3 regions of the Exiguobacterium sp. s157 genome follow, and region 1 is predicted to be linked to each of the others. Evidence: riboswitches for the same ligand, from Rfam matches in the RefSeq annotation. Region 1 holds a riboswitch; each other region holds the start of a gene.

Region 1 (4,670 bases):
GTTGTCGCCTTGACCGTCGCTTCTGACCAAGCTCGCTTTATCGAAACAAACGCCGAATCGCTTCGCGAGATGGAAACCGATGTCAAATATGCGTGGCAGTGCTATGCGCTTTGTCGCGATGAGCATCCCGTCGGCTTCATGATGATTGGGGCCGAGAACAAGGTGGAGCGTTACATCTGGCTCGATCGATTTATGATCGATGTGACAGAGCAAGGGAAAGGCATCGGTTCAACATGTTTACAACTTACGATTCAGTGGATGAAAGAACGCTTCGATGTCGATGACCTCATCCTCAGTCTGCATCCGATGAACGAACCGGCGAAACGGTTCTATGCGAAGGGGGGATTTGTCGACAGTGGCCTGATTGATGAGGCGAACGGGGAAGAGATTTGGGTGTATCACGTCAAACAGGGACAGCCGTCATAAGTCGGCCGTCCCTGTTTTCGTCGTCGTTGAGCCTTGAACAGCACTGCCCGCTTTGAAAAAGAGAACGATCGCAGCCACTCCGAAAATCGAGATGAACACGTTTTGGAGCAGCACATCGACGAACATCGGCTCGCTGGAGAACGTGCCCGTCGCAATTTGAGCATTCCAGCGGGTGAACGTGGCGATGCGTTCAAGCGTGTACAAGAGACCGGACATGAACAAGCAAGCGGTGGCAACCAGTAATAGCGTCAATCGATTCAAAAAATGACCTCCTAATATCTGATATCCTGATTTTACCATTTACTATCAGTGGGAGGGAAGTACTTATCGCTTCGCCGTGAGCGGTCGCAATTGTTTGACCCGAGCCAAGACAATCCAGCCGAGCACGGACCCAGTCACGCTCGAGGCAAGGAAGGCTGGAAAGAAGAACAGCGCCCCGAACTCGGTCCCCATCAATAACTTGGCATACGGGACGGCGACGAGCGAAGCGATGAGGCCGGTCCCGATGACTTCACCAAATGCGGCGAAGGCTACGCGGTTCGTCCTCATATAAAAGATACCTGCGAGCAGTGCGCCAATCATGCCACCAGGGAACGCGAGGAGCGACCCAGTACCGGTCATGACACGGACGAGTCCGGTCACGAACGCGACGAGAACGGCCCCGATCGGTCCGACGGTGACGGCGGCGATGACGTTCACCATATGTTGAATCGGATAGGCACGGGCGACACCGGTCGGAATCGAGATGAACAGGGAACCGATGACGGCGATGGCGACGAGCATCGCCATCCAAGTGAGTTGTTGAATACGCATAGATAGTCTCCTTTCAAAATGAAAACGCCACTTCTCCAAGTGGAAAAGTGGCGTGGAAAAACAGACGAATCCCACACCACTTCCCTACGCTGGTATGAGCCAGATCAGGTTCGAAGGGTCCGGCGCATGCCGTCTCAGCCCGAAGGCTCCCCTAGTGGTCGTTTATTAACATGAGTATAGCATACCGTCATTTGACGCGGTCGAGCTTTCGTGGTCGGAACGTGACATAGATGATGCCGATGAATAGGCCGTACAACAAAAGGGAGAAGACGAGATTGATCAGCCACGGGAGTGTCCCCATGAACGCGGCGACGGACGCGTTTTGAAACCAGACGAGCGAGAGCGACAGCCCGACAAAGCTGAGAACGAGCGTTGTCCAAAAGCCGACAGCTCGGCGCTTGAACAGATGCCAAACGAGCAGCCCGATGGTGAGACTGACGACGGCCGTCGCCCCTAAGTACATATACAAGATGGCATCGACCGGGTATGAGTAATATACAACGTCCATATCGTTTCCTCCTAGGAGATGATGAAAGAAAGGGTGAACAGGATGAGACAGGCAATCCCATGGCGTGACCGATCGTTTCGTGAACGGTTCGAACGATGGATTGAGGCAAACGTGCAGAATGCGAGGTGGCACGTGATCAAAGATACCGATTTGACGTACTTGCTTGTTGGCGCGCTCAATGAGGAACGTTACTACGCCAAAGCGGTGACCGATATCAGCCGCGGCGAGGCCGGATTGTCGGCGTTTCTGGCCGAGCGGCATCCAAATCTCGTCCCCGACGTCATCGCCATCGATTCAGCTCAGAATTGGCTGCTCATGCGAGACATCAGCGGAGAGGTGTTACGTGCACGGCCGGACGTGAGTCGATACGAAGCGGCGTTGCGTCAATACGCACAGCTGCAGCGACAGGAGGTCGACCAGATCGAGACCTGCTTGTCTTACGGCATCCCGGACCGTCGACCGGCCAAGTTGAAGGGCGAAATTCGCACGTATTTACCTGAGCTCTGCGCCGGGCTCGAGCAATACAAAGCCGAGGCTATGCTCGCGCTTCAAGATGAATTGATCGCGATGTGCGATGAGCTGGCGATTGGGATGCCGATGAGTCTCGAGCACGGTGATTTACACGGCGGCAACATCTTCTGGCGGGAACGGACGAATGATTTGTGTATCCTCGACTGGGGCGACGCGACCGTCACGCATCCGTTTTTCAGCGTGCGCGTGTTTTGGAACGCGCTGTACGACTTATTGCCGGAAGAAGACGAGGTCGCCTGGTATGAACAGATTCAAACGATGCGTACGGTTTACTTGGAAGCGTGGAGCGGCGTCGCACCCAAGGACGTACTTTGGCGTCATCTATTGATCGCCGAAGAGCTCGGTTGCGTCTATCGTGCCTTGTCGTGGCATGTGTATGTGACGAGGTACCGGTACGATGTAGCTGAGTCGAGCGATAAGCCGGCGCAATGGCTCAATTTGCTACTCGAGTACCGGGACTTGAAACGACGTGTCCCATAAGTCATTCATGTTTCTCGAGTAGGTTTTCATAATCCGTCTCGCTCCAAAACAGCGGAGCAATCGACTCCGGCCCTTTGAAGATCTCACCGTCCCGGTCATAGACGATGGCATAGCCACCCTCGACCTCAAAGACGATCAAATCGGCCTTCACTTCCTTGACCCCGTTCCCAGCGATGATGACGTTCTCGAGCGGGTCACGCGCGACTTGCACGCCCCATTCGTCGAGCTCGACGATGAGTGCGGACGTATAAGCGTGACGGTTATAGAGCGCCTGAAACTCGTCTTCGGTCAAAACGACGTCCGTCGGTGGGGCACTCGTCCCATATTTCCGTTTTTCAATCTCTTCGACGAATTGAAGGAACGATGCTTCTTGCCAAAACAGCGGGGCGACCGACTCGGGACCGTTAGCGATGTCCCCGTTCTCGCTCTCATAGACGGTGGCGTACGTGCCGTCATCGAGTTTGAACGGATGAATATCGGCGTATGTATGCTGGATGCCGTCGCCGGCGATGACGACGTGCTCGAACGTCTCGCGGAACGGTTTGAGACCATCGTTCTCGAGTGCCGTCAAGAGCGGCGCTACTTTTTCGTATTGGTCGAAGACGTCCTTAAAATCTTCTCGCGTCCAAGCGGTGATGTCTTCGGACGACGGCTCATTTGTATCGGCTGGGACGATGGGTTGCTCAACGGAATCGGTGCACCCGGTCAATAAAAACACACTGAATCCGAGTAGGCCTAGGCGTTTCATCAATCAAACCTCCTAAGAAAGTTACATTTTTTTCCTGTTATCAATGAGCGTAGCATGTTTGCCAGTCATTGAGAACCCGGGTACTTTCTCGCTCAGGGTTGCCGCTTCAAGTAGCGGTCGAGTGCCTCGTGAAAGCGTTGTTGCTGCTCGAACGGGATGTCATGATCGGATGCGGGACCATAGCGAATCAGATGATAGAGCGAGGCATCGATATCTGTCAGCTCGATGCGCTCGAACCAGTCGACGACCGTCTCATTCGTCCGAAGTTTTAACTCAGGGGCGAGCGACGCGTTGAACGTGATCAGCCAATCCCTCAGTTCGATATTCGTGAGCATCGGGAACGTCCGTGCCTCAATCGATGTGTCCGCGTTGAGAGACAGTGGCGCCAAGGCATTCTGTCTACTAGAAAACGTGAATCCTTTCCCCCGTCGACGACGCAGCCATCTACGCACGCCATAGACGGTCAACCCGATGGCGGCAAGGAAGGCGAACAATGTGCCGAGTCCGCCTGGGGCATCACCATTCCCGCTACCAAATTTGAATTTGAGCATGTCTTCCTTCACTTGCCGTTCTCCATCGTTTCCCTTCTCATCGGTAGAACCCAAATCAATACCACCTTTTGGCGGTGGTGCCTCTTCTGGCTTGCCCATTTCGATCACACTGATTGGAGCAGGTGTATTGATTGTTTGGAACCAACTGAACGTCTCCTTGCTGATAAAGACGAACATCACTACGAGACAAGCTGTCACAACAAGGAACCCTATAAATCGAGATGACCACTTCATCTTTTCCCTCCTTATCGGAATGTTCAGACTATTTATTGTCTATATTACCATAAACAGGTAAACTTCGAATAAGACATCTACCAACGGAGGGGAACGAAATGGGAATCGAAGCGGTCATCAAACAGTTGAATGAAGTGTATTTGGGGAAAGGTGAAGTCGTCCGGCTCTGCTGCACGGCGCTTCTCGCCGAAGGGCACATCTTGCTCGAGGACGTACCTGGAACGGGGAAGACGTTGCTCGCCAAAGCGATCGCCGGCAGTTTGGACGGGTCATTCTCGCGCATCCAATTTACGGCCGATTTGCTCCCGTCCGACGTCATCGGGACCGACTACTTCAATATGAAGACGCAAGGCTTTGACCATCGGCAAGGTCCGATTTT
Region 2 (4,670 bases), on a different contig from region 1:
CCTCAGTACGGAACAGGACGCATTCGATCAGACGCTCGTCATGTCACCGGTCGTCCCGGACGAACCGAACGTCAAAGAGACACCGGAACAACCGGTCGCACCGACCGAACCTGAGACAGCGAACCCGAAGCCGAAACGGAAGAAGAAGTGGTGGCTTTGGCTCCTACTCCTCTTCTTGTTGATTGGCGGCGGAATCGGGGCATATGTCATCGCCGATGAGATGTCCCGTGCCGTCGTGCCAGACGTCGTCGGGATGACGAACGACGAAGCGACGACCGAACTCGAAACAGCCGGTTTTGTCGTCGAAGCGACAGAGCGGGCGAGCGATAACATCGCCGCTGGCGACGTCATTTCGCAGACACCGCAAGCCGGTCGGAAACCGAAACGCGGAACGACCGTGACGATTGTCGTGTCGGCCGGGAAAGAGACGGTCGCGATGCCGGACGTCGAAGGATTGTCTCAGTCGGCGGCCGAGCGGACGCTCAAAGACCTCGACTTTGCGGATATCGAAATTCAATCCGAGGCGTCGGAGACGGTCGATAGCGGCGATGTCATCTCCCAGTCGATTGCTCCGGACAACGAGGTCGTCCCGTCTGAAGAGACGGTGACGCTCGTCGTCTCGACCGGTAGCAATAAAGTCGAACTCGCCAATTTAGCCGGGTATACGTTTGAGGAAGCGACGACGTACGCCGAACAGAATAGCTTGAAAATCGTCAAACGAGACGAGTATTCAACGAGCGTGCCCGCCAACCAAATCATTCGTCAGTTACCGACGGCCGGAACAGCCGTCGACCCGGGGACGGAATTGACCGTCATCGTGTCGCAAGGGGTCGAACCGACCGACGTCTCGATTGAACGGGAAGTCAACGTCGAAATCGATCCGCCTGCTGAAGGCGAAGAACCTGTGGCACTCGAGGTCGTCATTCGGACGGTAGACGCCCGTGGCGAAGTCGAAGTGTTGCGTGATAAGATAACGGAGACGACGACTTACTCGTATACGCTCGTCATTGCACCGGACGAAGTCGGAACCGCGACGATCGAAGTCGACGGGGAAGTCGTCCGGACGGATACGGTGACGTACGCACAAGCAAAAGATTCACAATGAAGAGGTGGCGCGCGCGTCGCCTCTTTTTCTAAGGAGGTCATAGGATGAAAGGTACGATTATTCGATTACAAGGCGGGTTTTATGATGTCATGACGGAAGAGAAACAAGAGATCCGTTGTCGCGCCCGCGGCAATTTCCGCAACCGGAACATCTCGCCGGTCGTCGGCGACGATGTCGATATTCAAGACCAAGGGGACGGCACAGGCTATATCTTGGCCGTCGATGAGCGGTCGAACCATCTCGTCCGCCCGCCGATCGCTAACATCGATCAAGCGTTCTTGCTGTTCTCGGTCAAGGAACCGGCGTTCTCGTTCCATCTGCTCGACCGTTTCCTCGTCTTAATCGAATCGAAGCAAGTCCATCCGATTATTGTCTTAACGAAAATGGACTTGTTGACGGAGTCGGAACTCGAAACGATTCAAGCGGCAGCGGCCTTATATCGGTCAATCGGCTATGAGGTCATCGAGACGTCGACGGAGACCGGGTCGGGGATTGAACAAATTCGTGGGTCGTTTAAAGAGAAGACGAGCGTGTTTGCCGGACAGACCGGAGTTGGCAAGAGTTCGCTCTTGAACGCGGTCGCGCCGGAACTAGAACTCGCGACCGGGAAAATCTCGAAGTCGCTCGGCCGAGGCAAGCACACGACGCGTCACGTCACGCTCATCACGCTCGCTGACGGGCTCGTCGCTGACACGCCTGGTTTCTCAAGCCTCGAGTTCCCAGAAGAACTCGAAGTCGAGGAGATGCGCTGGTGCTTCCCTGAGTTCGTCGAGCGGCATGACGACTGTAAGTTCCGAGGCTGTGCCCATTTGAACGAACCGGGTTGTGCCGTCAAAGCGGCCGTCGAGGCGGGAGAAATCGCTTCCACCCGTTATGAGAATTATGTTACGTTTATGGCAGAGTTAAACGATAGACAACGGAGGTACTGACATGATTAAAATTGCACCCTCGATTTTAGCGGCGGACTTCGCCAACCTAGAGGCAGAAGTGAAGGCGGTCCAAGAGGCCGGCGCGGATTATATCCATTTTGACGTCATGGACGGTCAATTCGTCCCGAACATCTCGATCGGTCTCCCGGTGCTCGCGAGCTTACGGAAGAAGTCGGACATGGTGTTAGACGTCCACTTGATGATCGACCAACCGGAGCGCTTCGTCGAAGACTTCATCAAGGCGGGAGCGGACATCGTCACCGTCCACGTCGAAGCGACGAACCATTTGCATCGCGTGCTTCAACAAATTAAGGCGGCCGGAGCCAAGTGTGGCGTCGTTCTCAACCCGCATACGCCGCTGTCATTGATTGAACACGTGCTCGGTGACGTCGACATGGTACTTCTCATGACGGTGAACCCTGGCTTTGGGGGTCAGAAGTTCATCGAATCGGTCGTGCCGAAAATCGCGGCGTTGAACGAGATGCGCCAAGCGCGCCGTCTCGACTTTGAAATCGAGATTGACGGAGGCGTCAACGCGGAGACTGCGAAATTATGTATCGATGCCGGTGCTGACGTGCTCGTGGCCGGCTCGGCCATCTATAACGAGCCGAGCTATAAAGACGCAATCGATAGCATTCGCAACGCATCTCGTGTATAATCGTCCATAGAACAACAAATATTGTCGCAAGGGGTGTCACATTCTGTGGCTGAGAGGCATACGCTAACCCTTTGAACCTGTTCCGTTCACACGGACGTAGGGATGTGGCGAAAATGCACGTTGCTACTCGATAGCAGCATGGCGTTTACGTCATGCTGCTTTTTGTCGTTCGCTCATATTTTAAGGAGGGAAATAGATGAAACAACGTTTAAAATTACAGGCGCTCATTGAAATCTCATTGTTCGCCGCACTCGGTTTGATTTTTGATTTGCTCATCCCGTTCCGGATGCCGCAAGGCGGGTCAATCAGCTTGGCGATGTTGCCGATTTTCGTCATGGCGTATCGTCACGGTTTGAAAGGCGGACTTGCGACCGGTGCACTTGTCGGAACGCTGCAACTGCTGTTCGGGGCCTATATCTTCACGCCGGTCCAGTTCCTGCTCGACTACACGTTCGCTTACGGTGTCGTCGGGATGGCGGGGCTGTTCGCTGGTCAAGTGAAACGAGCCGCCAAGGATGAGGCGAAAAAGACGCTCGTCGTTTATTTGGTGCTCGGCGCGCTCCTCGGTTCACTGCTTCGTTACGGGGCCCACGTCTTGTCGGGGATCGTCTTCTTCGCCGAATACGCGGAAGGTCCGGTCGTCGCCTACTCGTTCGCCTATAACATGACGTACATGCTCCCGTCCTTCCTCGTGTCGGCCGTCGTCCTCGTCCTCTTGTTCGTCTCGGCACCGCGCTTCGCGACGCTCGCGACCCGGGACGTCCGCTAATGCGGGTGTTGATTGTGGCGGCCAGCCCGGAACCAATCTCGGGACTCCCGCGTGACGTCGATTACATCATCGGCGTCGATGGGGGGTACGAGACACTGTTGAACCACGGGCTGAACCCAGATCTCGTCGTCGGCGATTTCGACTCCTTCACGGGCGAAGTGCCGATCGACGCCGTCCGTTATCCATCTGAGAAAGATGTGACCGACCTCGAGATCGCTCTCGAGGCGGCACGGGGGCATGGCGCGACGGAAATGCTCGTCTACGGTGCGCTCGGCGGCCGGCTCGATATGACGCTCAGCAATATCGGTCTGCTCGAGGCGTATCCTGAGATGCGTCTCGTCACGGCAGGGCAGACGGTACGACTCGTCGGGTCGGGACGCTATGAACTCCCGCGTCAAGACGGTCACTATTTGTCGCTCATCCCATGGAAGCAGGCGAACGTGACCATCCGCGGCGTCAAATATCCGCTCGACCGTCACGATGTCGTCAGCCATGAGGCGCTCACCATCTCGAACGAATGGGACGATGAAGCGGCGGACTTGATCGTGCACGACGGTATGGTGCTCGTGCTGTCTATCAAAAAATGAACACAAAAAAATCCCATCGGCGAATGCCGCTGGGATTTATTTCGTTCGTGTATAAAAATTATACGCGTTCAACGAGACCTGATTTAAGAGCGCGAGCTGAAACCCAAACTCGTTTAGGTTTACCGTCAACGAGAATACGAACTTTTTGTACGTTTACACCCCAAGTGCGTTTTGTCTTGTTGAGTGCGTGCGAACGGTTGTTACCTGATTTAGGTGATTTACCTGTTACGTAGCATTTACGTGCCATGCGTTTCCCCTCCTTTTTTATGTGGGTTCGTCCTAATAGACACTCGTTTATATTAGCACGGGTTTTTTCACGATGCAACTAGAAAATCATAGGATGACAAGAAAAAAACTTGACATTACTGGAAAGGATTTTAATAATGAATGAGGGTTACGGCTACAATTGACCGAGTTTATGGAGCAGGTTCTTTTAATAACTAGGTACTTATTGTAGAATGTAGTGAAGGAATCATTCCGAATAAAGGAGGCTACTCCATATGGCAATTGAAATGAAGACAACATATGGCAATATTGACATCACGAACGACGTGGTCGCGACACTCGCAGGCGGTGCGGCGATGGAATGTTTCGGCGTTGTGGGAATGGCGTCTCAAGCTCA
Region 3 (4,670 bases), on a different contig from region 1:
ATCAGAAGAGGAGTCTCTCACTAATAGTTCATTCTTTTTCGTCGATTTCTGACTGTCCTGTCTCTTGGTTGTAGAAGCGACATAGGTTTCTATTTATAAGAATGTCTGAATAGAAAAACCCCTGATCTGCCGTATCTACTTTTCTTCACTAGAAGGGCCATTATAGAAGATATATTCCTAAAAACAGATATTTACTATTTCATAGAAGGACTCTTCACTCCTCCTACCAGGTCTATTTACATTAAAGAAACTCTAGAATTAAGGTGCAACAAAGCTAATCTCCTATTTAGTTGATGTATAATCAGTCTACCTATTTCAACCCAAGATGTTCTCTTAGTGTTTTTCCCTCGTACTGTTTTCTGAAAATCTCTCTTTTCTGCATTTCGGGAACAACTAATTCAATGAAGTCCTCTAAGCTCTCAGGTAGCGTAGGAGGCATGAGATTGAATCCATCTGCCACGCCTTTGTCTAGCCACATCTCCATCTGATCAACAATCTCTTCGGGTGTTCCGATTAAGGTGAAGTGCCCTCCACCGGCACTAAGAAATCCTAATAGTTCCTTTACTGTAGGATTAGTATCATGAATAATTTCAAGTATTGTCTCATATCGACCTACAGGACCATTAAATTGCTCTAAAGGTGGTAATGTGGGCACTTTTAAATCGATTTCCCAGTCCGTACAATCCATCTGGAGAAAATAACTCAGTTGTTTTAACGCTGTCTCTAGAGGCAACATTTCATCTAATGCTTGCTTTTTAGCCAAGGCTTCTTCACGGGTCTTTCCTACATATGTAACAAGACCTGGAAAAACTTTGATTTGCTGTTTGCACCCTCCATTTTGCTTGATGGCCTCATATAACTTTTGACGATATTTCATAGCCTGACTTATATTCCAAGATACTGAATAGACTGCCTCCGCATGTTTGGCTGCTAGTTGAATACCTTGCTTTGAGGCCCCTGCTTGCATGGCCACCGGTTTTCCTTGAGGGCTCTTTGGTGTAGTGGATGGACCCCTCACATTAAAAAATTCTCCTTTGTGATTGATAGGGAAAATATTATCAGGGTTGATTAACTGACGTCGCACTCGGTCAGCGAGAACCTCTTCTCTATCCCAAGACAAGAAGAGTTTATGCATCAATTCTGCGAATTCATCTGCCTTCTTATACCTCTCTTCATGGGATGGAAGACTCTCCATGCCGTGATTCCATGCTTCTTCATCTCTCATAGACGTCACTAGGTTCCAACCCACTCTTCCATTTGTAATATGTTCTAGGCTCAACAACTGTCTTGAGGCTGTAAAAGGATTTGAAAAAGTACTCGAGATGGTTGAGACGAGCCCTACATATTTTGTCACCTGAGAAATAGCTGTCAAATTGATTAATGGGTCGAACCAAAATGCCGGTATTTCATTTGGTTCTTGTGCCAGGAAAGATTGACTGTCTGCGAAGAAGACAGCGTCAAAGCATCCTTTTTCAGCTAACTGCGCCAAGGATTGATAATATTCTATCTCCCCTACCCGGTTAACACTTGAGTTCGGCATCAACCACGCAGCCTGATGATGTCCACACCCATAAACCAAAACCCCTATATTAAGTTGATTCTTTTGAATAACCGTCATTACTCTTCCCCCTAAGACTAGACCAATATATTATGCCTTCCTATCTTACATATGGAGGTAATAATACATTTAGTTCATCGTTAGTCCACCATCTACTGTGAAATTTTGCCCTGTGATACCTTCCGCCTCTTTAGATGACAGATAAACGACCAAATGGGCCACCTGTTCCGGAGTTGTCACTTTTCTCAAAGGTGTAGAATTAGCAATCAGTTCAAAGACCTCTTGAGACGTTACTGAACTGGCATCAGTCACTTTCAACAAACCACCTGATACGACATTTGCTTTAATTCCGTATTGTCCCAGTTCAGAGGCTATATTGCGTGTAAAACCTATAAGTCCTGCTTTTGCGGTTGTATACTCGTGGTAGGGGACAACTGGATTTTGGTAGAGATTCGTACCAATACTGATGATACTTCCGTTTTGTCTCTCCATGAATTGGGGTAAGACACTTTGAATCGCATTGAAGGCCCCTTTTAATGTTCCATCCAGCTGTCTTTGATAATCTTTCCATGAAAGATCTATAAAAGACTTTTGCTGTATCGGATCGAATTTGAAGTCTACCAATGCATTATTGACCACCACATCAATTTGACCAAAATAGTTGGTCGCCACTTTCACCATCTCATCCACTTCTTGGCGATTTGTCACATCAGCGTATAGAGCTATAGCATTTTGTTCACCGAGCTCCGAAACAAGTCCTTCTGCCTTCTCTTTACTTTTGTAATAGTTAATCACTACATTAAACCCTTTTTCAACTAAAGCTTTTGCTATCGTAGCACCAAGACCCTTGCTACTTCCTGTCACCAAAACTGTTCTTTTCACGTCACCACTCCTATACTTTTAGTTGCAATCGCAAGTACAAATCAAAAAGTGAAAGATATTACCCCTGCACTGCCTTTAGTCTTTCCAATAAATCTAATTCTTCCGTACCAACTTTAAATGAATGTCTTTCTGAATAGTACTATCGGTTTACTGTTTAGGTAGAACCGACAAAGAATGTCGTTCAAACCTTTTCCCTAAAACCCAGGCGAGTAGAGCTCCACTAATGAAGCCAGCAGTCCTGTTCCAATCACCTCACTACCGGCTGCCATTATTCTCCTCTGTGTATACTTGTACAGTAGTCCTGCAAATGAGCAACCTACAGCGAGCAATCCATTAGCTTGAAAATTTGCAAAGATCTGATTTGTAATACAATGTACAATTGGCGCTCTTTCACGAACAGAGAGTTGCATGAGTATCCCTCCGCACTCGGTTGCTTTTTTAAACTGTTGTACAATGATCCATGCCTATTACCCCTTTCTTGAACGCAAAAAACCGCCTCCTGAAGATAGGAGGCGGCGAAAGACCAGTTAAATAGAAAGTATAAAAGGTTCGCACACTTCCCTCCGCTGGTATGACCCAGATCAGGTTCAAAGGGTCCGGACTCTTGTCCGTCTCAGCCAATTCGGCTCCCCTAGTGTATTTAGGTATTTTGTTTTCACGACCACTATAACAAATCCTAATTTTTATGTAAAGCCTGGTATCTACTGTCTACAGAGGTTGTGCAGGAAGTAAACCTTGTCTTACGAGTGTTTCGTACTAGATGTTTTAATTATAAGATACCTATTAGCTTGTATGATATTTTAAATGAGCTCTGATTTATAGGAATTGCTCTTCTTATTTTTCCCCCTCCCTAAAACCACACCAGGCTGTTTTTTTATCCTTGATGAATTATAAAATTAAGTGCAACATCTGAACGTGAACGCAAAAAAAAGCCCACAGCGATGGCCTCGTTTAGAATGAAGTTACGACACAAACATTCAGACGGAGGAATCGCTATGAGCTACACCCATCTTACCACAACGGAGCGCGTGAAAATAGAGACCTATCTGGAGCTCGGGATGTCCATCCGGTCCATCGCGAGACGGATCGGGCGACAGCCCTCGACCGTCTCGCGGGAGATCAGACGGAACCCCGGCTACGAGTCAGGACGTGCGCAGAAACGCTACGAGAAGGCGAAAACCCATTGCGGCGTCAAGACGAAGCTCGACGACACGATGCGCCGGACGATCGTCGAGAAGCTGCGTGCGACCTGGTCACCAGAACAGATCGTCGGCCGCCTCTACGCAGGAAAAATTGCCTTCCCCACCATCTACCGCTGGATCTATGCGGGACGGATCGACGTGCCCGTGACCGTGCTCCGCCAGAAGGGGAAACGCCGGAAGCCGGTCGAGACGCGCGGGCGCATCAACGTCGGGCTGACCATCTCGGACCGGCCTCGGGAGGTGCGCACACGCGAGACGTTCGGGCATTGGGAGCTCGACACCGTCGTCTCCGGACGCGGGAAATCGAAGGCGTGCGTCGCGACGTTCATCGAGCGGAAGAGCCGGTTCTATCTCGCCCTGCCAATCGCGGACCGCACCGCGGCCTCGATGGAGGGGGCGATCCATGCGGTGCACGGTGCCTTCCCGGAAGGCACGTTCGAGACGGCGACGACGGACCGGGGCAAGGAGTTCAGCGGTCACGAGCGCATCCAGGCGTCGCTCGGCGTGCCGATGTATTTCGCCGACCCGTACTCATCGTGGCAACGGGGGAGCAACGAGAACGCCAACGGGCTCCTCCGCGAGTTCTTCCCGAAAGGAACGGACTTCGCGCAGGTCGGTGACGGTGAACTCGCGGATGCGCTGGCCAAGATCAACGGGCGACCGAGAAAGTGCCTGGACTGGAAAACCGCACACGAGGCCTTCACCGAGGAAGTGTTGCGCTTAATTTGACAAACCGTCTTATAAAAAAACACCATTCGACCGAATGGTGTTCCAGATTGTAGACAAAGTCACGTTTCAGTTCGCCTGAAACGTGACTTTGTCTACAATCTGAGCGGATTTCATTTTACTGAAATCCGCTTTATTTTATTCAGCTATTTTTAAATACCTACTAACTTAGTTGTTTTCTATTTGCTGATCCAAGTTTTGCTCGATGTATTCTTTGCCCCATTCGTACATGGAATCAAGAATTGGAATAAGGCTTCTTCCTTGTTCGGTAAGTGAGTACTCCACTTTCGGCGGAACCACAG

The links. Region 1 has a riboswitch for thiamine pyrophosphate ahead of thiW (energy coupling factor transporter S component ThiW). Riboswitches for the same ligand answer to the same signal wherever they lie in the genome.
Region 2: linked by a shared signal. The riboswitch ahead of thiT (energy-coupled thiamine transporter ThiT) and the one ahead of thiW (energy coupling factor transporter S component ThiW) in region 1 are both predicted to bind thiamine pyrophosphate.
Region 3: linked by a shared signal. The riboswitch ahead of KNP67_RS15505 (hydroxyethylthiazole kinase) and the one ahead of thiW (energy coupling factor transporter S component ThiW) in region 1 are both predicted to bind thiamine pyrophosphate.

The regions. Positions count from the first base shown of each region.
Region 1 is NZ_JACSLQ010000002.1:24,479-29,148, forward strand. Features, by position in the region: gene KNP67_RS03880 (GNAT family N-acetyltransferase) at 1-426, shown strand, start outside; gene KNP67_RS03885 (hypothetical protein) at 421-687, opposite strand; gene thiW (energy coupling factor transporter S component ThiW) at 751-1,239, opposite strand; TPP riboswitch at 1,304-1,402, opposite strand; gene KNP67_RS03895 (hypothetical protein) at 1,427-1,747, opposite strand; gene KNP67_RS03900 (aminoglycoside phosphotransferase family protein) at 1,790-2,758, shown strand; gene KNP67_RS03905 (hypothetical protein) at 2,760-3,506, opposite strand; gene KNP67_RS03910 (hypothetical protein) at 3,599-4,291, opposite strand; gene KNP67_RS03915 (AAA family ATPase) at 4,390-4,670, shown strand, end outside.
Region 2 is NZ_JACSLQ010000001.1:437,847-442,516, forward strand. Features, by position in the region: gene pknB (Stk1 family PASTA domain-containing Ser/Thr kinase) at 1-1,105, shown strand, start outside; gene rsgA (ribosome small subunit-dependent GTPase A) at 1,150-2,034, shown strand; gene rpe (ribulose-phosphate 3-epimerase) at 2,036-2,692, shown strand; TPP riboswitch at 2,712-2,812, shown strand; gene thiT (energy-coupled thiamine transporter ThiT) at 2,889-3,461, shown strand; gene KNP67_RS02290 (thiamine diphosphokinase) at 3,461-4,048, shown strand; gene rpmB (50S ribosomal protein L28) at 4,107-4,295, opposite strand; gene KNP67_RS02300 (Asp23/Gls24 family envelope stress response protein) at 4,549-4,670, shown strand, end outside.
Region 3 is NZ_JACSLQ010000015.1:7,858-12,527, forward strand. Features, by position in the region: gene KNP67_RS14930 (LLM class flavin-dependent oxidoreductase) at 311-1,618, opposite strand; gene KNP67_RS14935 (3-oxoacyl-ACP reductase) at 1,688-2,440, opposite strand; gene KNP67_RS15505 (hydroxyethylthiazole kinase) at 2,635-2,850, opposite strand; TPP riboswitch at 2,982-3,083, opposite strand; gene KNP67_RS14945 (IS30 family transposase) at 3,436-4,371, shown strand; gene KNP67_RS14950 (winged helix-turn-helix transcriptional regulator) at 4,537-4,670, opposite strand, start outside.